Regions from separate parts of the Streptomyces sp. NPDC090025 genome, predicted to be linked through region 3. Evidence: riboswitches for the same ligand, from Rfam matches in the RefSeq annotation. Region 3 holds a riboswitch; each other region holds the start of a gene.
What was found. A riboswitch is a leader RNA that binds a small molecule or an ion and turns the genes downstream of it on or off. The one in region 3 is predicted to bind thiamine pyrophosphate.
Positions count from the first base shown of each region.

Region 1: another riboswitch for thiamine pyrophosphate. It lies ahead of thiC (phosphomethylpyrimidine synthase ThiC); the one in region 3 lies ahead of thiO (glycine oxidase ThiO).
Region 2: another riboswitch for thiamine pyrophosphate. It lies ahead of ACIPXM_RS30355 (thiamine ABC transporter substrate binding subunit); the one in region 3 lies ahead of thiO (glycine oxidase ThiO).

Region 1 covers NZ_JBIVFL010000013.1:94,115-100,623, forward strand. The annotation lists gene ACIPXM_RS26535 (metallophosphoesterase) at 1-453, shown strand, start outside; gene ACIPXM_RS26540 (hypothetical protein) at 615-1,316, shown strand; gene thiC (phosphomethylpyrimidine synthase ThiC) at 1,449-3,284, opposite strand; TPP riboswitch at 3,278-3,428, opposite strand; gene ACIPXM_RS26550 (YibE/F family protein) at 3,500-4,948, shown strand; gene ACIPXM_RS26555 (SsgA family sporulation/cell division regulator) at 5,041-5,475, opposite strand; gene ACIPXM_RS26560 (IclR family transcriptional regulator) at 5,613-6,350, opposite strand.
Region 2 covers NZ_JBIVFL010000017.1:65,761-72,269, forward strand. The annotation lists gene pyrH (UMP kinase) at 1-625, shown strand, start outside; gene frr (ribosome recycling factor) at 780-1,337, shown strand; gene ACIPXM_RS30345 (phosphatidate cytidylyltransferase) at 1,337-2,497, shown strand; gene rlmN (23S rRNA (adenine(2503)-C(2))-methyltransferase RlmN) at 2,620-3,726, shown strand; TPP riboswitch at 3,796-3,905, shown strand; gene ACIPXM_RS30355 (thiamine ABC transporter substrate binding subunit) at 3,989-5,089, shown strand; gene ACIPXM_RS30360 (ABC transporter permease) at 5,137-6,509, shown strand, end outside.
Region 3 covers NZ_JBIVFL010000003.1:288,123-294,631, forward strand. The annotation lists gene thiE (thiamine phosphate synthase) at 27-683, opposite strand; gene ACIPXM_RS10660 (Rv2175c family DNA-binding protein) at 805-1,170, opposite strand; gene ACIPXM_RS10665 (NAD(P)/FAD-dependent oxidoreductase) at 1,214-2,419, opposite strand; TPP riboswitch at 2,632-2,744, shown strand; gene thiO (glycine oxidase ThiO) at 2,742-3,977, shown strand; gene thiS (sulfur carrier protein ThiS) at 3,974-4,222, shown strand; gene ACIPXM_RS10680 (thiazole synthase) at 4,228-5,022, shown strand; gene pknB (Stk1 family PASTA domain-containing Ser/Thr kinase) at 5,131-6,509, shown strand, end outside.

The DNA of each region.
Region 1 (6,509 bases), on a different contig from region 3:
GACGTCCATCTGCAGTGGATGTCCCGGCTCGACGCGGTCGTGGCGGAGGACGGTCACCTCCTGCTGCATTCGGACACCACCGCGTACCTCGAATACGGCGAGACCATCGAGGACGTCAACGACAACGTGCACGCGGCGCTGACCCGTAACGACGCGGACGAGGTCTGGGACCTGTTCCGGAAGTTCACCAAGCGCTTCGCGTTCCGTGACGAGGCGGCCGGGCCGCAGGCCGTGCGGGAGCTGCTCGACACCTACGGCGGCAGCCGGGTCGTGCACGGGCACAGCCCCATCCCGTACCTCACCGGCCAGGTCGGCTCGGAGGACGGCGAGGGGGACAACCGCCCGGTGGTCGACGGTCCGCACGTGTACGCGGACGGCCTCGCGATCGCCATGGACGGTGGCGTGACCATGGCCGGAAAGCTCCTGGTGGTCCAACTCCCGCTGCCCGCCTGACGCATAACCCTACGCATCCGGGGAAGTCGATTTCCGGGAACACCCTGTCACCGCGTGCCGTACCCGCCCTACCATCGGCTCATCCGTAGCAGGCTCTCCTCCGTTTCCGCCCGAACCCGTCGTCCGCGACGGCCGGTTCCGGCCCTACGGAGCATCGGGGGATGCACATGAACGTGGCTCCGCACCTGCTGACCGAGGACCGCGCCGAGTTCGAGCGGGTCGTCGACGACGCACTGCGCGACGCACCCGCGCATCCCGGCCTCGCCGAGGCCGGGACCCGGCTCTCCACCGCGCAACTGCGCGCCATGGCGCTGAACGCGACCACCCTCATCACCACCGCGGCCGCGCCCGAGTACGACCATTTCGTGAAGGTGCGGGAGCAGGTGCGGGCCACCGCGACCAGTGCCCCCGCCGAGGCGGGCGAGGTCATCGGCGGCATCGCCGGGGCCGGTCTGGTCGCCGTCCTGACCGTCCTCGCCCCGCTGCTCGCGGGCACGTCGTCGGTCGTCCTGCTCCTGGTCGGCGCCGTCCTGAAGATGCTGGACCCGGCCCCGGCCTTCGCCGACACCCTGCTCACCGCGGGCCTGGTGTTCGGCACCCTGACCGCCGCGGGCCTGCTCTGCGCGGGTGCCGGACTCCTGATCACCGCCCGGCGCAACAGCGCCACCGAGGTGCCGGCGCCGGGCCCCGACGACGAACTCGCCCGGGCCCGCGCTGCCTGGCACCGCGCCCTGGTCGACCGGGGCATCGTCCCGTTCCTCAGCGACGCCCTCACGGCCACGCCCCCCACCCCGGGCCCGCACCGCCTCACACCCCCGGACCACCGCATCCCGAAGACGGGCTACCCGACCCCGGAGCAGTAGCCCGGACCCGCGGCCGGACCCGCGGCCGGGAGCGGTGCCGGGGAACGGGGACGCGGGCCGGTCCGGAACGTCCCCTCCGCGTCCCGGACCGGCCGGGACCGGCCCGGAACAGCGCACCCGAAGGACTCGGCGTCAGTCCGCCATCGGCAGGTACACCCGGTTCCCCGCCGCCGCGAACTCGGCCGACTTCTCCGCCATCCCGGCCTCGATCTCGTCCGCCTTCAGATCCCCGCCGTGCTCCCTGCGGATGTCCTGGGAGATCTTCATCGAGCAGAACTTCGGCCCGCACATCGAGCAGAAGTGCGCCGTCTTCGCGGGCTCCGCCGGCAGCGTCTCGTCGTGGAACTCCCGGGCCGTGACCGGGTCGAGTGCCAGGTTGAACTGGTCCTCCCAGCGGAACTCGAAGCGCGCGTCGGACAGCGCGTCGTCCCACTCCTGCGCGCCCGGGTGGCCCTTGGCCAGGTCCGCCGCGTGCGCCGCGATCTTGTAGGTGATGACGCCGGTCTTCACGTCGTCGCGGTTGGGCAGGCCCAGGTGCTCCTTGGGCGTGACGTAGCAGAGCATCGCGGTGCCCCACCAGGCGATCATCGCCGCGCCGATGCCCGACGTGATGTGGTCGTACGCCGGAGCGACGTCCGTGGTCAGCGGGCCGAGCGTGTAGAACGGCGCCTCCTCGCAGATCTCCTGCTGGAGGTCGATGTTCTCCTTGATCTTGTGCATCGGGACATGGCCCGGGCCCTCGATCATCGTCTGCACGTTGTGGCGCTTGGCGATCGTGTTGAGCTCGCCGAGCGTCTTCAGCTCCGCGAACTGCGCCGCGTCGTTGGCGTCGGCGATCGAGCCGGGCCGCAGACCGTCGCCGAGCGAGTAGGTGACGTCGTACGCGGCGAGGATCTCGCAGAGCTCCTCGAAGTTCGTGTAGAGGAAGTTCTCCCGGTGGTGCGCGAGACACCAGGCCGCCATGATCGAGCCGCCGCGCGAGACGATGCCGGTCTTGCGGCGCGCGGTCAGCGGCACGTACGGCAGCAGCACGCCCGCGTGGACGGTCATGTAGTCGACGCCCTGCTCGGCCTGCTCGATGACCGTGTCCTTGTAGATCTCCCAGGTCAGCTCCTCGGCCTTGCCGTCGACCTTCTCCAGGGCCTGGTAGAGCGGCACGGTGCCGATCGGCACGGGGGAGTTGCGCAGCACCCACTCGCGGGTGGTGTGGATGTTGCGGCCGGTGGACAGGTCCATGACCGTGTCGGCGCCCCACTTGGTCGCCCAGGTCATCTTCTCCACCTCCTCCTCGATGGAGGAGGTGACGGCCGAGTTGCCGATGTTGGCGTTGACCTTCACCAGGAACCGCTTGCCGATGATCATCGGCTCGATCTCCGGGTGGTTGACGTTGGCTGGCAGCACCGCGCGGCCCGCCGCGATCTCCTCCCGGACGACCTCGGGCGTGACGTTCTCGCGGATCGCCACGAACTCCATCTCGGGCGTGATCTCGCCCCTGCGGGCGTACGCGAGCTGGGTCACCGCCTGCCCGTCGCGCCCGCGGCGGGGCAGCCGGGGGCGGCCGGGGAAGACCGCGTCGAGGTTCTTGAGCCCGCCGCCGCGCGGCGAGGTGTGCTTGATGCCGTCGTCCTCGGGCCGGACCGGCCGGCCCGGGTACTCCTCGGTGTCGCCGCGCGCGATGATCCAGTTCTCGCGCAGCGGCGCCAGGCCGCGCCGTACGTCGGTGTCCACGGTCGGGTCGGTGTACGGGCCGGACGTGTCGTAAAGGGTCACGTCCTTCCCGTTGGTGAGGTGCACCTGGCGGACCGGCACCCGGAGGTCGGGGCGGGAACCCTCGACGTACCCCTTGTGCCAGCCCGGCGTGCGCTCGCCCGAGCCGGTCGTCTCGTCGTCCGTCCGGACGACCGTCCGGACGTCCGTCTGGTCGTCCGTCTGGTCGGAGGCAGGCGTGCGTGCATCCTGAATGGTCATGAGACCGATCTCCCTACGCCGGCATTACCCGGTAACAGGTTCGGCGGTCGGCGCAGCCTCCTCCCGTACGTACGACGTCGTGTACGCCCGTACGGTGATCAGCGCCCTCTCAGCCCGGTGCTCCGAGCTCCCGCGTGTGCAAAGGTGCCACCACGCTAGCGTCATCCCGGGCGTGCTGAACAGTGGGCCCCCGCTGTTCTTGCGATGATCGGTCGGTGACTTCGACGCAGCAGACCCCCGAACCGCACGGGCACGACGACGAGCACGACGCAGCCCGGAGTGCCGGACCCGGCGCCGGGCGGGGCGGCGGACAGGGGGGCGGGAGCGGCACCGGACACGGGGGCCACGGCGGCGGGCCCGAAGGCCATGGGCACGCGCACGCGCACAGCCACGGCCCCGCCGCGCCCGTCTCACGCCATCTGCGCAAGGTCATCGCCGCCGTCCTGATCCCCTTCGCGACCGCCGTGGTCGTCGGCCTCGTGGTGCTGTGGCCCGGCGGCACCCCGGCCCATCAGCGCACCGGGGTCGGCTTCGACCGGCAGACCGAGCAGGGGAAGGTCGTCGCCGTCGCGCACGTGGACTGCAAGGACGTGAACGCCGCGCAGGTGCCGCCGACCGGCGACACCTCCACGCCGGAGGGGCGCGAGGCGGTCAACGCCCAGCAGGGGCAGTGCGAGAAGGCGACGGTCGAGGTCACCACCGGTCCGGAGAAGGGCCGTCGGTTCACCGAGATCGTGCAGCCGGACGCGCCCCGGCAACTCCACGAGGGCCAGGGCGTGGTGGTCGCGTACGCCCCCGACGCGCCGCGCGACCTGCAGTACTCGGTCACCGATGTGAACCGGAAGGTGCCGATCGCGCTGCTCGCGGGGATCTTCGCGCTGGCCGTGATCCTGGTGGGCCGGATGCGCGGGCTCATGGCGCTGATCGCGCTCGCGGTGAGCTTCCTGGTGCTGACCCTGTTCATCCTGCCCGCGATCCTGCAGGGCTCGAATCCGCTGGTGGTGGCCATCGTCGGGGCCAGCGCGATCATGCTGGCCGCGCTCTACATGTGCCACGGACTGTCCGCCCGCACCTCGGTGGCGGTGCTCGGCACCCTGGTGTCGCTGCTGCTGATCGGGCTGCTCGGCTCGCTGTTCATCGGCTGGGCCTCGCTGAGCGGCAACACCGACGACAACACCGGCCTGATCCACGGTCTCTACCCGAACATCGACATGTCGGGCCTGCTGCTCGCCGGGGTCATCATCGGTTCGCTCGGCGTCCTCGACGACGTGACGGTCACCCAGACCTCGGCGGTCTGGGAACTCCACCAGGCCGACCCGAAGATGGGGCCGCGCGCGCTGTACCGGGCCGGGATCCGGATCGGCCGCGACCACATCGCCTCGGTGGTCAACACCCTGGTGCTCGCCTACGCCGGTGCGGCGCTGCCCCTGCTGCTGCTGTTCTCGATCGCGCAGAGCAGCGTGGGGACGGTGGCCAACAGCGAGCTGGTGGCGGAGGAGATCGTGCGGACCCTGGTCGGGTCGATCGGACTCGTCGCCTCCGTGCCGGTCACCACCGCTCTGGCGGCCCTGGTGGTGTCGGCGGACCGGCCGGCCGGCGGACCGTCGGCCCCGGCCGGAACGACCGGTCGGAGCCGGGGCGGGCGGCGACGCCGCGCCAAGTGAGCCGTCCGGCCGGCCGGTTCGTACGACCGGCCGGTCCGGCGCTCTCAGCCGGCGTTCTCCTCAACCCTCGTGCTCCTCGATCCGCGTGCTCCTCAGCCCGCGTTCTCCTCGGCCAGGATCCGGCCGAGCGCAGCCTCGAGGTTGTCCTCGAAGTCGCCCAACGTCCGTTCCTGGCCCAGCGGTACGAGCTTGTCCGTGCGATCGAGGAACGCGACCAGCGGCGGCGCGCTCGCCCGGAACAGCGCGCGGTCGGCACCGACCTGGAGCCGGATCATCACGTCGGAGAGGCCCTCGGGATCGGTCGGCGCGATGTGCACATCGCCGTCCCCGCTCGGCCCGTTGATCCCGTCGAGCAGCAGCTCGCGGCCGAACGCCCAGGTCACCGGCGCGTCTCCGGGCAGGTGGAACGTCATCCGCACCGCATAGGGATCACGGGTCTCGTATCGCAGTTCCACCGGGATCCTGAAGGAGAGCTCCTCCGAGACGAGGAAGCTCATCAGGACCTCGGCCTGAACCGTCTCTCGCATCATGCACCCCGCAGTAGATGAAGCAGTTGTGTAAACACGCTGCTGAAAGCTGTGGTCGAAACGGCCAGGAATGATCCCCCATGGCCCTCTTGACGCAATCGTGCTGTAAGCGCTAGCAGATCACAAGGAGTGATTTTTCAGATACTGATAGAGAACGCGAGGGAGCTGAAGAGCTTTCCGATCTCGTTCTGTAGCCGCTCGATAGCGGGCAGCAACCGTTCTTCCTGGTGAAGGGGGAGGGAAATCGCCATCGCGGCGGCCGTACTGCCCGCCGTGATGGGGATGGCGGCACAGACTGTGCCGAGCGCATATTCCTGGCGCTCCACCAGGGGCTCCATTCGCCCCATAGCACCCAAACGGTCTAAAAGGGACCGCCGGTTACGCACCGTATACGGCGTGATGGCTTCCACCGGATGGCGGTCGAGGTGGTCTTGACGACTCTTCAGATCCAGTTGACTCAGCAGACACTGGCCGATCGCGTGCGCGTGGCCGGTCTCCCGGAAGTCCGCCCACTCCTCGACGGCGGGGGCCGCGGGGGTGTCGGCGACGGCGACGAGCTCGATCTCGCCCTCGCGGTAGATGGCGAAGTAGACGGGCACCCCGATGGAGTCCCGCCAGTGGGCGAGCGAGTCTTCGATCTTGGTGCGACGATTCTGCAGATCTCCGCCGCCGATCAGACGGCTCGCGGCGTCGCCGAACACGAACACACCCTTCTCACGGCGCAGATAGCCCTCGTGCGTCAGGGTGCGGAGCAGGTGGTACGCGGTGGGAAGCGGCAGACCCGCCTCGCGCGCCAGCTGTTTGGCGGGGGCCCCGTCCTCGTGGGAGCCCACGGCCTCCAGCAGTCTCAGCGCCCGTTGCACCGAACCGATCAGGGTAGGCGCAGCGGGCTGCGAAGCAGTGGCCAAAGGTCACCCCCAGGCGTGTCGACGGATGCCGTCGCATCCGCCCGCAGGGGCCGCCCCCGCGCGCCCGCCGCGCCCGTGGGACCGGTACGGGGTCCGGTGGCGGACCCGTCCGGGAACAGACGCGGT
Region 2 (6,509 bases), on a different contig from region 3:
GATCGCCGCCGTCGTCCGCGACGGCGCCCAGATCGCGATCGTGATCGGCGGCGGCAACTTCTTCCGCGGTGCCGAGCTCCAGCAGCGCGGCATGGACCGGGCCCGCTCCGACTACATGGGCATGCTCGGAACGGTCATGAACTGCCTCGCCCTCCAGGACTTCCTGGAGAAGGAAGGCATCGACTCGCGCGTCCAGACCGCCATCACCATGGGCCAGGTCGCCGAGCCGTACATTCCGCTGCGGGCCGTGCGCCACCTGGAGAAGGGCCGCGTGGTCATCTTCGGTGCGGGCATGGGCATGCCGTACTTCTCCACCGACACCACCGCCGCGCAGCGGGCCCTCGAGATCGACGCCGAGGCGCTTCTCATGGGCAAGAACGGTGTCGACGGGGTCTACGACTCCGACCCGAAGCGGAACCCCGACGCGGTGAAGTTCGACGCGCTGGAGTACGGCGAGGTGCTCGCCCGCGACCTCAAGGTCGCCGACGCCACCGCCATCACCCTCTGCCGTGACAACAACCTGCCGATCCTCGTCTTCGAGCTGCTCGCCGAGGGCAATATCGCGCGCGCGGTCAAGGGTGAGAAGATCGGCACGCTCGTGAGCGACCAGGGCACCCGGGCCTGACCGCCGGACGGCCTGACCGCCCGACCCGAACCGGGAACCGCCCCATGACAGGGACCGGCCGCCGTACGGCGCCGGTCCCCGCGCGGGGGATGGACAGAGCCCTGCCGGCCGTACACCGTGCAGGACACAACGCGACGACACGCAGGAGCAAGTGGTGATCGAAGAGACCCTCCTCGAGGCCGAGGAGAAGATGGAGAAGGCCGTCGTGGTCGCCAAGGAGGACTTCGCCGCGATCCGCACCGGCCGTGCGCACCCGGCGATGTTCAACAAGATCGTGGCGGACTACTACGGTGCCCTCACGCCGATCAATCAGCTGGCGTCGTTCTCGGTTCCCGAGCCGCGCATGGCCGTGGTGACCCCGTTCGACAAGAGCGCGCTGCGCAACATCGAGCAGGCGATCCGCGACTCGGACCTCGGCGTCAACCCGAGCAACGACGGCAACATCATCCGGGTGACGTTCCCGGAGCTGACCGAGGAGCGCCGTCGCGACTACATCAAGGTCGCGAAGGGCAAGGCCGAGGACTCGAAGATCTCGATCCGCTCGGTGCGCCGCAAGGCCAAGGAGACCATCGACAAGCTCGTCAAGGACGGCGAGGTCGGTGAGGACGAGGGCCGTCGCGCGGAGAAGGAGCTCGACGACACCACCGCGAAGTACGTGGCGCAGGTCGACGAGCTGCTGAAGCACAAGGAAGCCGAGCTGCTCGAGGTCTGATGAACGACTCTTCCTGGGGGTCCCCGGCCGGATCCGGCTTCGGGGGACCCGACCAGGGGCCTGCCCCGGCGGGTCCCGCCTACGACGGGCGGCAGGCGGCGCAGACTCGGCCCATGCCCATCGTGTCCGACGTTCCCGCCGGCGACAACCAGGACGATCACGACCGGGGGGCCGCTCTGCCGAGCGGTCCCCTGTTCCGTGACGAGATGCCGCAGGGGCATCCCGAGATGCCGCCCGAGCATCCGCCGCACGAGCATCAGCAGCCGTACGAGCCTCCGCAGGAGCCCATGTCCAGCCCCTCCCAGCCCGCGCCCGCTCCCTCGCCCCGGCAGCAGCCGCGGCAGAAGAAGAGTGCCGGCCGTGACCTGGGCGCGGCGATAGGGGTCGGCCTGGGGCTCGGCGCGGTGATCATCGCGTCGCTGTTCATCTGGAAGCCGGCGTTCGTCGGTGTCGTGGCGGTCGCCGTGGTCGTCGGCCTGTGGGAGCTGACGTCGCGCCTGCAGGAACGCAAGGGCATCAAGGCGCCGCTGGTGCCGTTGGCCGTCGGCGGCGCGGCGATGGTCGTCGCCGGTTATGTGCGGGGTGCGGAAGGCGCGTGGGTGGCGATGGCGCTCACCGCGCTCGCCGTCCTCGTGTGGCGGATGACGGAGCCGCCCGAGGGCTATCTGAAGGACGTCACGGCGGGCGTGTTCGCCGCGTTCTACGTGCCGTTCCTGGCGACGTTCGTGGCGATGCTGCTGACCGCGGACGACGGGCCGCAGCGGGTGCTGACGTTCCTGCTGCTCACGGTGGTCAGCGACACCGGGGCGTACGCGGTGGGCTGGCGCTTCGGCAAGCACAAGCTGGCCCCGAGGATCAGCCCCGGCAAGACCCGCGAGGGTCTGGTGGGCGCGGTGACGTTCGCGATGGCGGCGGGCGCGCTGTGCATGGAGTTCCTGATCGACGACGGCACCTGGTGGCAGGGCCTGCTCCTGGGCCTCGCGGTCGCGGCCAGCGCGACCCTGGGCGACCTGGGCGAGTCGATGATCAAGCGTGACCTGGGCATCAAGGACATGGGCACGCTGCTGCCGGGCCACGGCGGCATCATGGACCGGCTGGACTCGCTGCTGCCGACGGCGCCGGTGGTGTGGCTGCTGCTGGTGCTGTTCGTGGGCAGCTGAGGCGTCCGGGGCTGCCCGGGCCTTCCGCCGCGCGCCTGTTTTCGCTGTTCAGCCGGTACGGAGGGCTCGTCGTCCACAGGGCGGCGAGCCCTTCGCCGTATCTCTGCGACACTGGTAGGACCATGCCCAAGCCCGGAGAACTCACTTTTGTCGCTCCGCGGGGAGCCAAGCAGCCCCCGCGGCATCTCGCCGACCTCTCGCCCGCCGAGCGCAAGGAGGCGGTCGCCGCGATCGGCGAGAAGCCGTTTCGCGCCAAGCAGCTGTCCACGCACTACTTCGCGCGGTACGCGCACGATCCGGCCGAGTGGACGGACATTCCCGCCGCGTCGCGGGAGAAGCTGGCGGGGGAGCTGCTGCCCGATCTGATGTCGGTCGTACGGCATGTGTCGTGCGACGACGACACCACCCGTAAGACGCTCTGGCGGCTGCACGACGGCACCCTCGTGGAGTCCGTCCTGATGCGCTACCCGGACCGGGTGACGATGTGCATCTCGTCGCAGGCCGGCTGCGGGATGAACTGTCCGTTCTGCGCCACCGGGCAGGCCGGGCTCGACCGGAACCTGTCGACCGCCGAGATCGTGCACCAGATCGTCGACGGGATGCGCGCGCTGCGCGACGGTGAGGTGCCGGGCGGTCCGGCGCGGCTTTCGAACATCGTGTTCATGGGGATGGGCGAGCCGCTCGCCAACTACAAGCGGGTCGTCGGCGCCATCCGGCGGCTGACCGACCCCGAGCCCGACGGGCTCGGTCTGTCGCAGCGCGGGATCACCGTGTCCACCGTCGGACTCGTGCCCGCCATGCTGCGGTTCGCCGACGAGGGCTTCAAGTGCCGCCTCGCCGTCTCGCTGCACGCCCCCGACGACGAGCTGCGCGACACCCTGGTGCCCGTCAACACCCGCTGGAAGGTCCGCGAGGTCCTCGACGCGGCGTGGGAGTACGCCGAGAAGTCCGGCCGCCGGATCTCCATCGAGTACGCGCTGATCCGCGACATCAACGACCAGGCGTGGCGCGGCGACCTGCTCGGCCGGCTCCTCAAGGGCAAGCGGGTGCACGTCAACCTGATCCCGCTGAACCCGACGCCCGGCTCCAAGTGGACGGCGTCGCGGCCCGAGGACGAGAAGGCGTTCGTGGAGGCCATCGCCGCCCACGGGGTGCCCGTCACCGTCCGCGACACCCGTGGCCAGGAGATCGACGGCGCCTGCGGACAGCTCGCCGCCGCCGAACGCTGACCCCGGATCCGGGGCCACCGATCCGGGGCCGCGGACCGGGCCTAGTACTCTGGGCTCGAACACATCTGCATATTCCGACAGGGGAGCGCCACAGCGCTGAGAGTGCGGTAACCGTAGACCGCAGACCCTCTGAACCTCGCCCAGGTCATTCTGGGTAGGAAGTTCGGTCGTAACTCGAGCTGTTGCGCCCTGCCCGCGTCCGGTCCACCCGGGCGCGGGCAGGGCCGCGTCTCTTCCTGGTCCCACCCAGGAGGATCTTCACGTGCACACCAAGAAGACGGTCGCCGTCGCGCTGCTCGCGGCGCTCGGCGTCACCACCCTCGCCGCCTGCGGCGGCGACGGCGACAAGGGCAAGACCGGCGGGACCAAGGCCACCGGGGCCGCGGCCAAGACCGTCACCCTCGTCAGCCACGACTCCTTCAACGCCTCCAAGGAGGTGCTGGCGGACTTCACCAAGCAGACCGGCTACACCGTCAAGGTCCTCAAGAGCGGCGACGCGGGCGAAGCCGTCAACAAGGAGATCCTGACCAAGGGCGCCCCCCAGGGCGACGTCTTCTTCGGCGTCGACAACACCCTGCTGTCCCGCGCCCTCGACAACGGCATCTTCACCCCGTACGAGGCCAAGGGCCTGGACCGGGTCCCCGCCGCGCTCCAGCTCGACAAGGAGCACCGGGTCACCCCCGTCGACACCGGCGACATCTGCGTCAACTATGACAAGAAGTACTTCGCCGACAAGAAGCTGGCGCCGCCGCAGACCTTCGACGACCTCGCCAAGCCCGCGTACAAGGACCTCCTCGTCGTCGAGAACCCCGAGCGGTCCTCCCCGGGCCTCGGCTTCCTCCTCGGCACCGCCGCCACGTACGGCGACGACGGCTGGGCCGACTACTGGAAGAAGCTCAAGGACAACGGCGTGAAGACCGTCGACAGCTGGGAGCTCGCCTACAACCAGGAGTTCTCCGGCTCCGCCGGCGGCAAGAAGGCCAAGGGTGACCGGCCGCTCGTCGTCTCCTATGCCTCCTCCCCGCCCGTCGAGGTCCTCTACGCCGACCCGCAGCCCAAGGAGGCGCCCACCGGCGTCGCCACCGGCACCTGCTTCCGGCAGACCGAGTTCGCCGGACTCCTGAACGGGGCCAAGAACCCCGAGGGCGGCAAGGCGCTCATCGACTTCCTGATCTCCAAGAAGTTCCAGGACGACATGCCGCTGCAGATGTTCGTCAACCCCGTCACCAGCGACGCCACCCTCCCCGAGCTGTTCACCAAGCACGGCGTCGTCGTCGACAAGCCGGAGACCGTGGCGCCCGACAAGATCGCCGCCCACCGTGACCAGTGGATCCAGCAGTGGACCTCGCTCGTCCTGAAGTAGCCGCACCCCGCGGCCGTCGCCGGGGAAGCGTGACGCGGCTCGCCCTCATGGCCGGGCCCGTCGCCTTCTTCGCCGTCTTCTTCGCCTGGCCCGTCGTCTCCATCGTGGAGCGCGGGCTCAGGCCCGAAGGGCACTGGCAGCTCGGCCGCGTCGTCGACACCCTCACCCAGCCGGACATCCTCGACGTCCTCTGGTTCACGCTGTGGCAGGCCCTCGCCTCCACCGCGCTCACCCTGCTCGTCGCCCTGCCCGGCGCGTACGTCTTCGCCCGCTTCCGCTTCCCCGGGAAACGGATCCTGCGCGCCGTCGTCACCGTGCCGTTCGTGCTGCCCACCGTCATGGTCGGCACCGCGTTCCTCGCCCTCGTCGGCCGGCGCGGACTCCTCGACCAGTGGTGGGGGATCCGGCTCGACACCAGCGTCTGGGCGATCCTCCTCGCCCACGTCTTCTTCAACTACGCCGTCGTCATCCGCACCGTCGGCGGCCTCTGGTCCCAGCTCGACCCCCGCCAGGAAGAAGCCGCCCGCGTCCTCGGCGCCTCCCGCTGGCGCGCCTGGCGCACCGTGACCCTGCCCGCGCTCGCGCCGTCCGTCGCCGCCGCCGCACTCATGGTGTTCCTGTTCACCGCGGGGTCCTTCGGCATCGTGCAGATCCTCGGCGGCCCCACGTACTCCACCCTGGAGACCGAGATCTACCGGCAGACCGCCGACCGGCTCCAGCTGTCCACCGCCGCCGTCCTCACCCTCGTCCAGTTCGTCGCCGTCGGCCTCATCCTCGCCGTCCACGCCAGGACCGTACGGCGCCGCGAGACGGCGCTCCGCCTCGTCCCCGCCGAACGCACCGAGCACCGCCCGCGCGGCGCAGGCCAATGGGCCCTGCTCGGCGGCGTCCTCCTCACCATCGGCGTGCTGCTGCTCGCCCCGCTCGGCGTCCTCGTCGAACGCTCCCTCGCCACCCCCGACGGCTACGGCCTCGACTACTACCGGGCCCTCGCCCACGTCGACGACAGCGGCACCTTCCTCGTGCCGATGACCGACACCATCGTCAACTCCCTCCAGTACGCGCTCGCCGCCACCGCCATCGCCGTCGTCATCGGCGGCCTCGCCGCCGCCGCGCTCACCCGGCGGGCCGGGCGGCTCGTCCGCGGCTTCGACGCCCTGCTGATGCTGCCGCTCGGCGTCTCCGCCGTCACCGTCGGCTTCGGCTTCCTCATCACCCTCGACGAACCACCCCTCGACCTGCGCGCCAGCTGGATCCTCGTCCCCCTCGCCCAGGCCCTCGTCGGCGTCCCCTTCGTCGTCCGCACCATGCTCCCCGTGCTCCGCGCCGTCGACGACCGGCTCCGCGAGGCCGCCGCCGTCCTCGGCGCCTCCCCCTGGCGGGCCTGGCGCGAGGTCGACCTGCCGCTCGTCCGCCGCGC
Region 3 (6,509 bases):
CAGGCCCCCCGGTCCCCTGCCCCGGCTCAGCCGGTGGTGGCGCGCTCGCGGACCCGCTTGGCCAGGGACGCGGCGGCGGCGGCCGGGTCGGCGGCCTCGGTGAGGGCGCGGACCACGACGATCCGGCGGGCGCCCGCGTCGAGCACCTCGTCCAGGTTGGTCTCGTCGATGCCGCCGATGGCGAACCAGGGGCGGTCCTGGGCCAGGCCGGCCGCGTACCGCACCAGGTCGAGGCCGGGGGCGTACCGGCCGGGCTTGGTGGGGGTGGGCCAGCAGGGGCCGGTGCAGAAGTAGTCGACGCCGGGCTCGGCGGCGGCCGCGGCCACCTCGTCCTCGGCGTGGCAGGAGCGTCCGATCAGCGGCTCGTCGCCGAGGATCGCGCGGGCGGCGGGCACCGGCAGGTCGCCCTGGCCGAGGTGGAGCACGTCGGCGCCGATGGCGTGGCCGACGTCGGCCCGGTCGTTGACCGCGAGCAGGGTGCCGTGGCGACGGCAGGCGTCGGCGAACACGGCGAGGTGGTCCAGCTCCTCACCGGCCTCCATGCCCTTGTCGCGGAGCTGGACGATGTCGACGCCGGAGGAGAGCACGGCGTCGAGGAAGGCGGGCAGGTCGCCCTGGCGCTTGCGGGCGTCGGTGCACAGATAGAGCCTGGCGTCGGCAAGGCGCTCACGGACCGTGGACATGCGGATCCCCCCTCGGGTGGTGCCGGGCGCCGGGCACCACCGGACGGGGGTCCCGTCCGGCGGCGCGCCGACGCCCGCTGGTGGTGTCTTCGCTGCGGTTGTCCGCCCCTGGGGTCAGGGGTCAGACGGCGAGCGCCTGGGCGCGGCGCTTCACCTCCGTGCCGCGATTCTCGCCGAGGGCCTGCACGGGGGTGCCGGGCAGGGTCGGGTCCGGAGTGAACAGCCACTCCAGCATCTCTTCGTCGCTGAAGCCGTCGTCCCGCAGCAGGGTCAGGGTGCCGACGAGGCCCTTGACCACCTTGCCGCTCTGGATGAAGGCGGCCGGCACCTGGAGCACGCTCCGCTCGCCGCGTCGGACGGCGATGAGCTGGCCCTCCTTGACCAGCTGCCGCACGCGCGTCACCTCCACGTCCATCATTTCGGCGATGTCGGGGAGGAAGAGCCAGGCGGGGACGAGTGCATCGGTCTTTGCGTCAATCTCGGTCACAGGACAAGCGTGCCATCCCGGACTGACAGCCGGTAGTCGGGCCCTACCGGACTGCTGCCTTCAGGGGTACGGAGGGGTCCGCGGCCCTGGCCGGGTCGACCGGGGTGCGCTGCTCGATGAGCCTGCGGCCCTGGGCGAGGTCGCGCGGGCGGCCGACGGCCAGCAGGGCGACCGGCACGTCCGCGCGCAGCCACAGCACGGACCAGGACGGTTCGGCCGGGTCGCCGCGCCACAGCAGGGTGTCGGCGGCGGCGTGGTGTCCGGCGTACTGGACGAAGCGGCCGAACTGCTCGGACCAGAAGTAGGGCACCGGGTCGTACGGCTGGTGGGCCGCGCCCAGGATGTCGGCGGCGACCGTGCGGGGGCCCTGGAGGGCGTTGTCCCAGTGGTGCACGAGCAGCCGGGTGCCGTAGCGGGCGGAGGGGAAGGAGGCGCAGTCGCCGACCGCGTACACGTCGGGCAGCGAGGTGCGCAGCCGGTCGTCGGCGGTGAGGGCGCCGCTCGGGTCGAGGGCGGCGCCGGAGTCCGCGAGCCAGCCGGTGGCGGGGCGGGCGCCGATGCCGACGACGACGGCGTCGGCTGGCAGTTCCTCGGTGGCGGCGGCGGGGTCGGCGGCGTCGCTGACGACGACCCGTCCCGGCTCGACGCGCTCCACGCGCGCGTGCAGCCGGAGTTCGGCGCCGCTCTCGGCGTACCAGGCGGCCATCGGTGCGGTGACCTCGGCGGGCAACGCCCCGGCGAGCGGCCGGTCGGCGGCCTCGACGACGGTGACGGCGCAGCCCGCGGCGCGGGCGGCGGTGGCGAACTCGGCGCCGATCCAGCCCGCGCCGACCACCACGACGGCGTGCCCGCTCTCCAGGACCGGGGCGAGCCGGACGGCGTCGTCCAGGGTGCGCAGCAGGTGGGTGCCGGGGACGCCGTCGGCGCCGGGCAGGGTGACCGGGTGGGCGCCGGTGGCGACGACGAGGGTGTCGTACGGGACGGGTCCGGCCTCGGTGTCGATCTGGTGGTCGGCGGCGCGCAGTCCGGTGACCTCGACGCCGAGCCGCAGTTCGATGCCGAGGGCGGCGAAGTCGACGTCGAAGGCGGAGTCCTCGGCCTTGCCGAGGAGGATCGCCTTGGAGAGCGGCGGCCGGTCGTAGGGCTGGTGGGGTTCGGCGCCGATGAGGGTGACGGGCCCGGTGAAGCCCTGGTCGCGCAGGGCGACGGCGGTCTGGACGCCGGCCATTCCGGCGCCGACGATCACCACCCCGGGTCCGGCGGGACCGCTCGGTCCGCTCGCGTCCTCGGCCCGCGCTCCGGCCGCTTCCTCTGCCCTCGTCTGCTCGTTCACCCGTCCACCTTACGCATCTGACGATCCGTCAGGAATATCGGGGCGGGGCCGGGACAGGCCCAGGACGGGACCGGGGCAGGGGGTGCGCCCTGTGACCGGCGCGGGGGCACGGGCTAGTCTGGCGGCCGTAGAGCACTCGCGGGAGCCCGGACGCACCGGGCTGAGAGGGAGGCTGGCCGGCCTCCGACCGTACGAACCTGATCCGGGTCATGCCGGCGAAGGGAGGGGCTGGACGCCCATGTCGCGTACCTCCGACTCATCCCACCCCAGCGGTGGGCCGCACACGGCCGACGTCCTCGTCATCGGGGGCGGCATCATCGGTCTGGTGACCGCCTGGCGGGCGGCGCAGCGCGGGCTGCGGGTCGCGCTCGCCGATCCGGCGCCGGGCGGCGGCGCCGCCCGGGTGGCGGCGGGCATGCTCGCCGCCGTCACCGAACTCCACTACGGCGAGGAGACCCTGCTCGGGCTCAACCTCGCCTCCGCCCGCCGCTATCCCGACTTCGTCGCGGAGCTGACGGCGGCCACCGGCCAGGACGTCGGCTACCGCGCCTGCGGCACCCTCGCGGTGGCGCTCGACGCCGACGACCGGGCCCATCTGCGCGAGCTGCACGCCCTGCAGACCCGCTGCGGGCTGACCTCGGAATGGCTGGGCGGCCGGGACTGCCGCCGTCTGGAGCCGATGCTGGCCCCGGGCGTCCGGGGCGGGCTGCGGGTCGACGGCGACCACCAGGTCGACCCGCGGCGGCTCGCCGACGCGCTGGTCACCGCCTGCGAGCGGGCCGGGGTGGTGTTCCACCGCGCCCTCGCCGCCCGCCTCACGGTGGTACGGGACCGGGCCACCGGCGCGGTCCTCGGCGACGGCACCGTGCTCACCGCCGCCCAGGTGGTGCTGGCCGCGGGCAGTCTCAGCGGGCGGCTCGACGGCGTGCCGCCCGAGGTGCTGCCGCCGGTCCGCCCGGTGAAGGGCCAGGTCCTGCGGCTGCGGGTGCCGCCCGCGTACGCGCCGTTCCTGTCCCGCACGGTGCGCGCGGTGGTCCGTGGCAGCCAGGTCTACCTGGTGCCGCGCGCCGACGGCGAACTGGTCGTCGGCGCCACCAGCGAGGAGCTCGGCTGGGACACCACGGTGACCGCGGGCGGGGTGTACGAGCTGCTGCGCGACGCCCATGAGCTGGTGCCGGGCATCACCGAGCTGCCGCTCACCGAGACCCGGGCCGGGCTGCGTCCCGGCTCGCCCGACAACGCGCCGCTGCTCGGCCCGACCGCGCTGCCGGGGCTCCAGCTCGCCACCGGCCACTACCGCAACGGGGTGCTGCTCACCCCGGTCACCGGCGACGTGATGGCCGAGGCGCTGACCACCGGGGCGCTGCCGGACGAGGCCCGCCCCTTCACCGCCCGCCGCTTCGCCACCGCGCCGCCCAAGCCCGTGACCGCGGCCGCCACCACCCACCCCACCGCACACCTGGAGCACGCGTGACCACGCCCGTGAACGACTCCTCGAACGCCTCCGTGACCGACTCCGTGACCGTGTCCGTGAACGGCGAGGCCCGGGTCCTGACCGGCCCGGTCCTGCTCGACGCCCTCGTCGCCACCCTCACCGCCGCGCCCTCCGGGGTCGCCGCCGCCGTCAACGAGACGGTCGTCCCGCGCGGCCGCTGGGCCACCACCCGGCTCGGCGACGGCGACCGGGTCGAGGTCCTGACCGCCGTGCAGGGAGGCTGACCGCGATGTCCGACGACCTGTTCACGCTCGGCGGCCGGGAGTTCTCGTCCCGGCTGATCATGGGCACCGGCGGTGCCCCGAGCCTCGACACCCTGGAACGCGCCCTGGTCGCCAGCGGCACCGAGCTGACCACCGTCGCCATGCGGCGCCTGGACCCCGGGGTGCGGGGCTCGGTGCTGTCCGTGCTCACCCGGCTCGGCATCCAGGTGCTGCCCAACACCGCGGGCTGCTTCACCGCGGGCGAGGCGGTGCTCACCGCCCGGCTCGCCCGTGAGGCACTCGGCACCGACTGGATCAAGCTGGAGGTCATCGCGGACGAGCGGACCCTGCTGCCGGACGGCGTGGAGCTGCTCGACGCGGCCGAGACCCTGGTCGACGACGGCTTCGTGGTGCTGCCGTACACCAACGACGACCCGGTGCTCGCCCGGAAGCTGGAGGACGTCGGCTGCGCGGCGATCATGCCGCTCGGCTCCCCCATCGGCTCCGGGCTCGGCATCCGCAACCCGCACAACTTCCAGCTGATCACCGAGCGGGCCGGGGTCCCGGTGATCCTGGACGCGGGCGCCGGGACCGCGTCGGACGCGGCCCTCGCGATGGAGTTGGGCTGCGCGGCGGTGATGCTGGCGTCCGCGGTGACCCGGGCGCAGGAGCCGGTCCTGATGGCCGAGGCGATGCGGCACGCGGTCGAGGCGGGCAGGCTCGCCCACCGGGCCGGCCGGATCCCGCGCCGCCACTTCGCCGAGGCGTCGTCCCCGGCCGAGGGCCTGGCCCGGCTCGACCCGGAGCGCCCGGCGTTCTGACCCCGCCCCAAGGGTGCCGGGCTCCCCCGGAGCGGCGTCGGTCACAACCGCGCTGCAGTCCCCGGCGACGGGAAAGGAGGCCGTGCCACGGCTCGTAGACTCGTCGCCGTGGACACGACCCTTCAGGACCCCCTCGTCGGGCGGCTGCTCGACGGCCGCTACCGCGTCGACGCGCGCATCGCCGTCGGCGGGATGGCCACGGTCTACCGGGCCGTGGACACCCGGCTCGACCGGGTGCTCGCGCTCAAGGTGATGCACCCGGACCTCGCCACGGACGCGGCCTTCGTGGAGCGGTTCATGCGCGAGGCGAAGTCCGTCGCCCGGCTCGCCCACCCCAATGTGGTCGGCGTCTTCGACCAGGGCGCCGAGGGCGCGTACGTGTACCTGGCGATGGAGTACGTCGCCGGGTGCACCCTGCGCGACGTGCTGCGCGAGCGGGGCGCGCTGCGGCCCCGGGCCGCGCTCGACATCCTGGAGCCGGTGCTCGCGGCGCTCGGCGCGGCCCACCGGGCCGGGTTCGTGCACCGCGACATGAAGCCGGAGAACGTCCTGATAGGGGACGACGGCCGGGTGAAGGTCGCCGACTTCGGCCTGGTCAGGGCGGTCGGCTCGGCCACCGACACGACCGGCGCGGTGCTCGGCACCGTCTCCTACCTGGCGCCGGAGCAGATCGAGCACGGCACCGCCGACACCCGCGCCGATGTGTACGCGTGCGGGGTGGTCCTGTACGAGATGCTGACCGGCGCCAAATCGCACTCCGGCGACACCCCCGCCCAGGTGCTCTACCAGCACCTCAACACCGACGTACCGGCGCCGTCCGCCGCCTTCCCCGGGCTCGCCCTGGACCTCGACGAGCTGGTGGCGAGCGCCACGGCCCGCAACCCCGACGTCCGGCCGTACGACGCCGTCGCGCTGCTGGCGCGGACCCGGGCGGCCCGCGCGGCCCTCGACGACGCCCAGCTCGACGCCGTACCACCGCGGGCGCTCGCCCACGACGAGCCCGCGGCCACGACGGGTGCCGGGGCCGGGGCGGAGGACCGGACCTCGGTGATCCCGCGGGTCCAGCCGCTGCCGGTGGAGCACACCAGCCTGCTCCCGGCGCCCGAACCGGCCCCGCCGGGCGGCCCCGGGAGGGCGGCCCGGCGCACCGGCCGCTTCCCGCTGTCGCGCGGCCCGCTCCTGATCGTCGTCGCCGTGCTGCTCGCGCTCGGCGTGGGCACCGGCGTCTGGTACATCAATTCCGGCCAGTTCACCCGGGTCCCGGCGGTCCTCGGCCAGACCGAGGAGCAGGCCACCAAGCGGCTCGCCGACGCCGGGATCGACGTGGGCACCACCGAGCGCGCGTTCAGCGACGTGTACGAGCGCGGCACTGTGATGGCCGTCGACCCGGGGCCCGGCGAGCGGATCCGCGGCAACAGCGCGGTGACCCTCACGCTGTCCCGGGGCCCGGAGATCGTGAAGGTGCCGAACCTCAAGGGGGTGCCGCT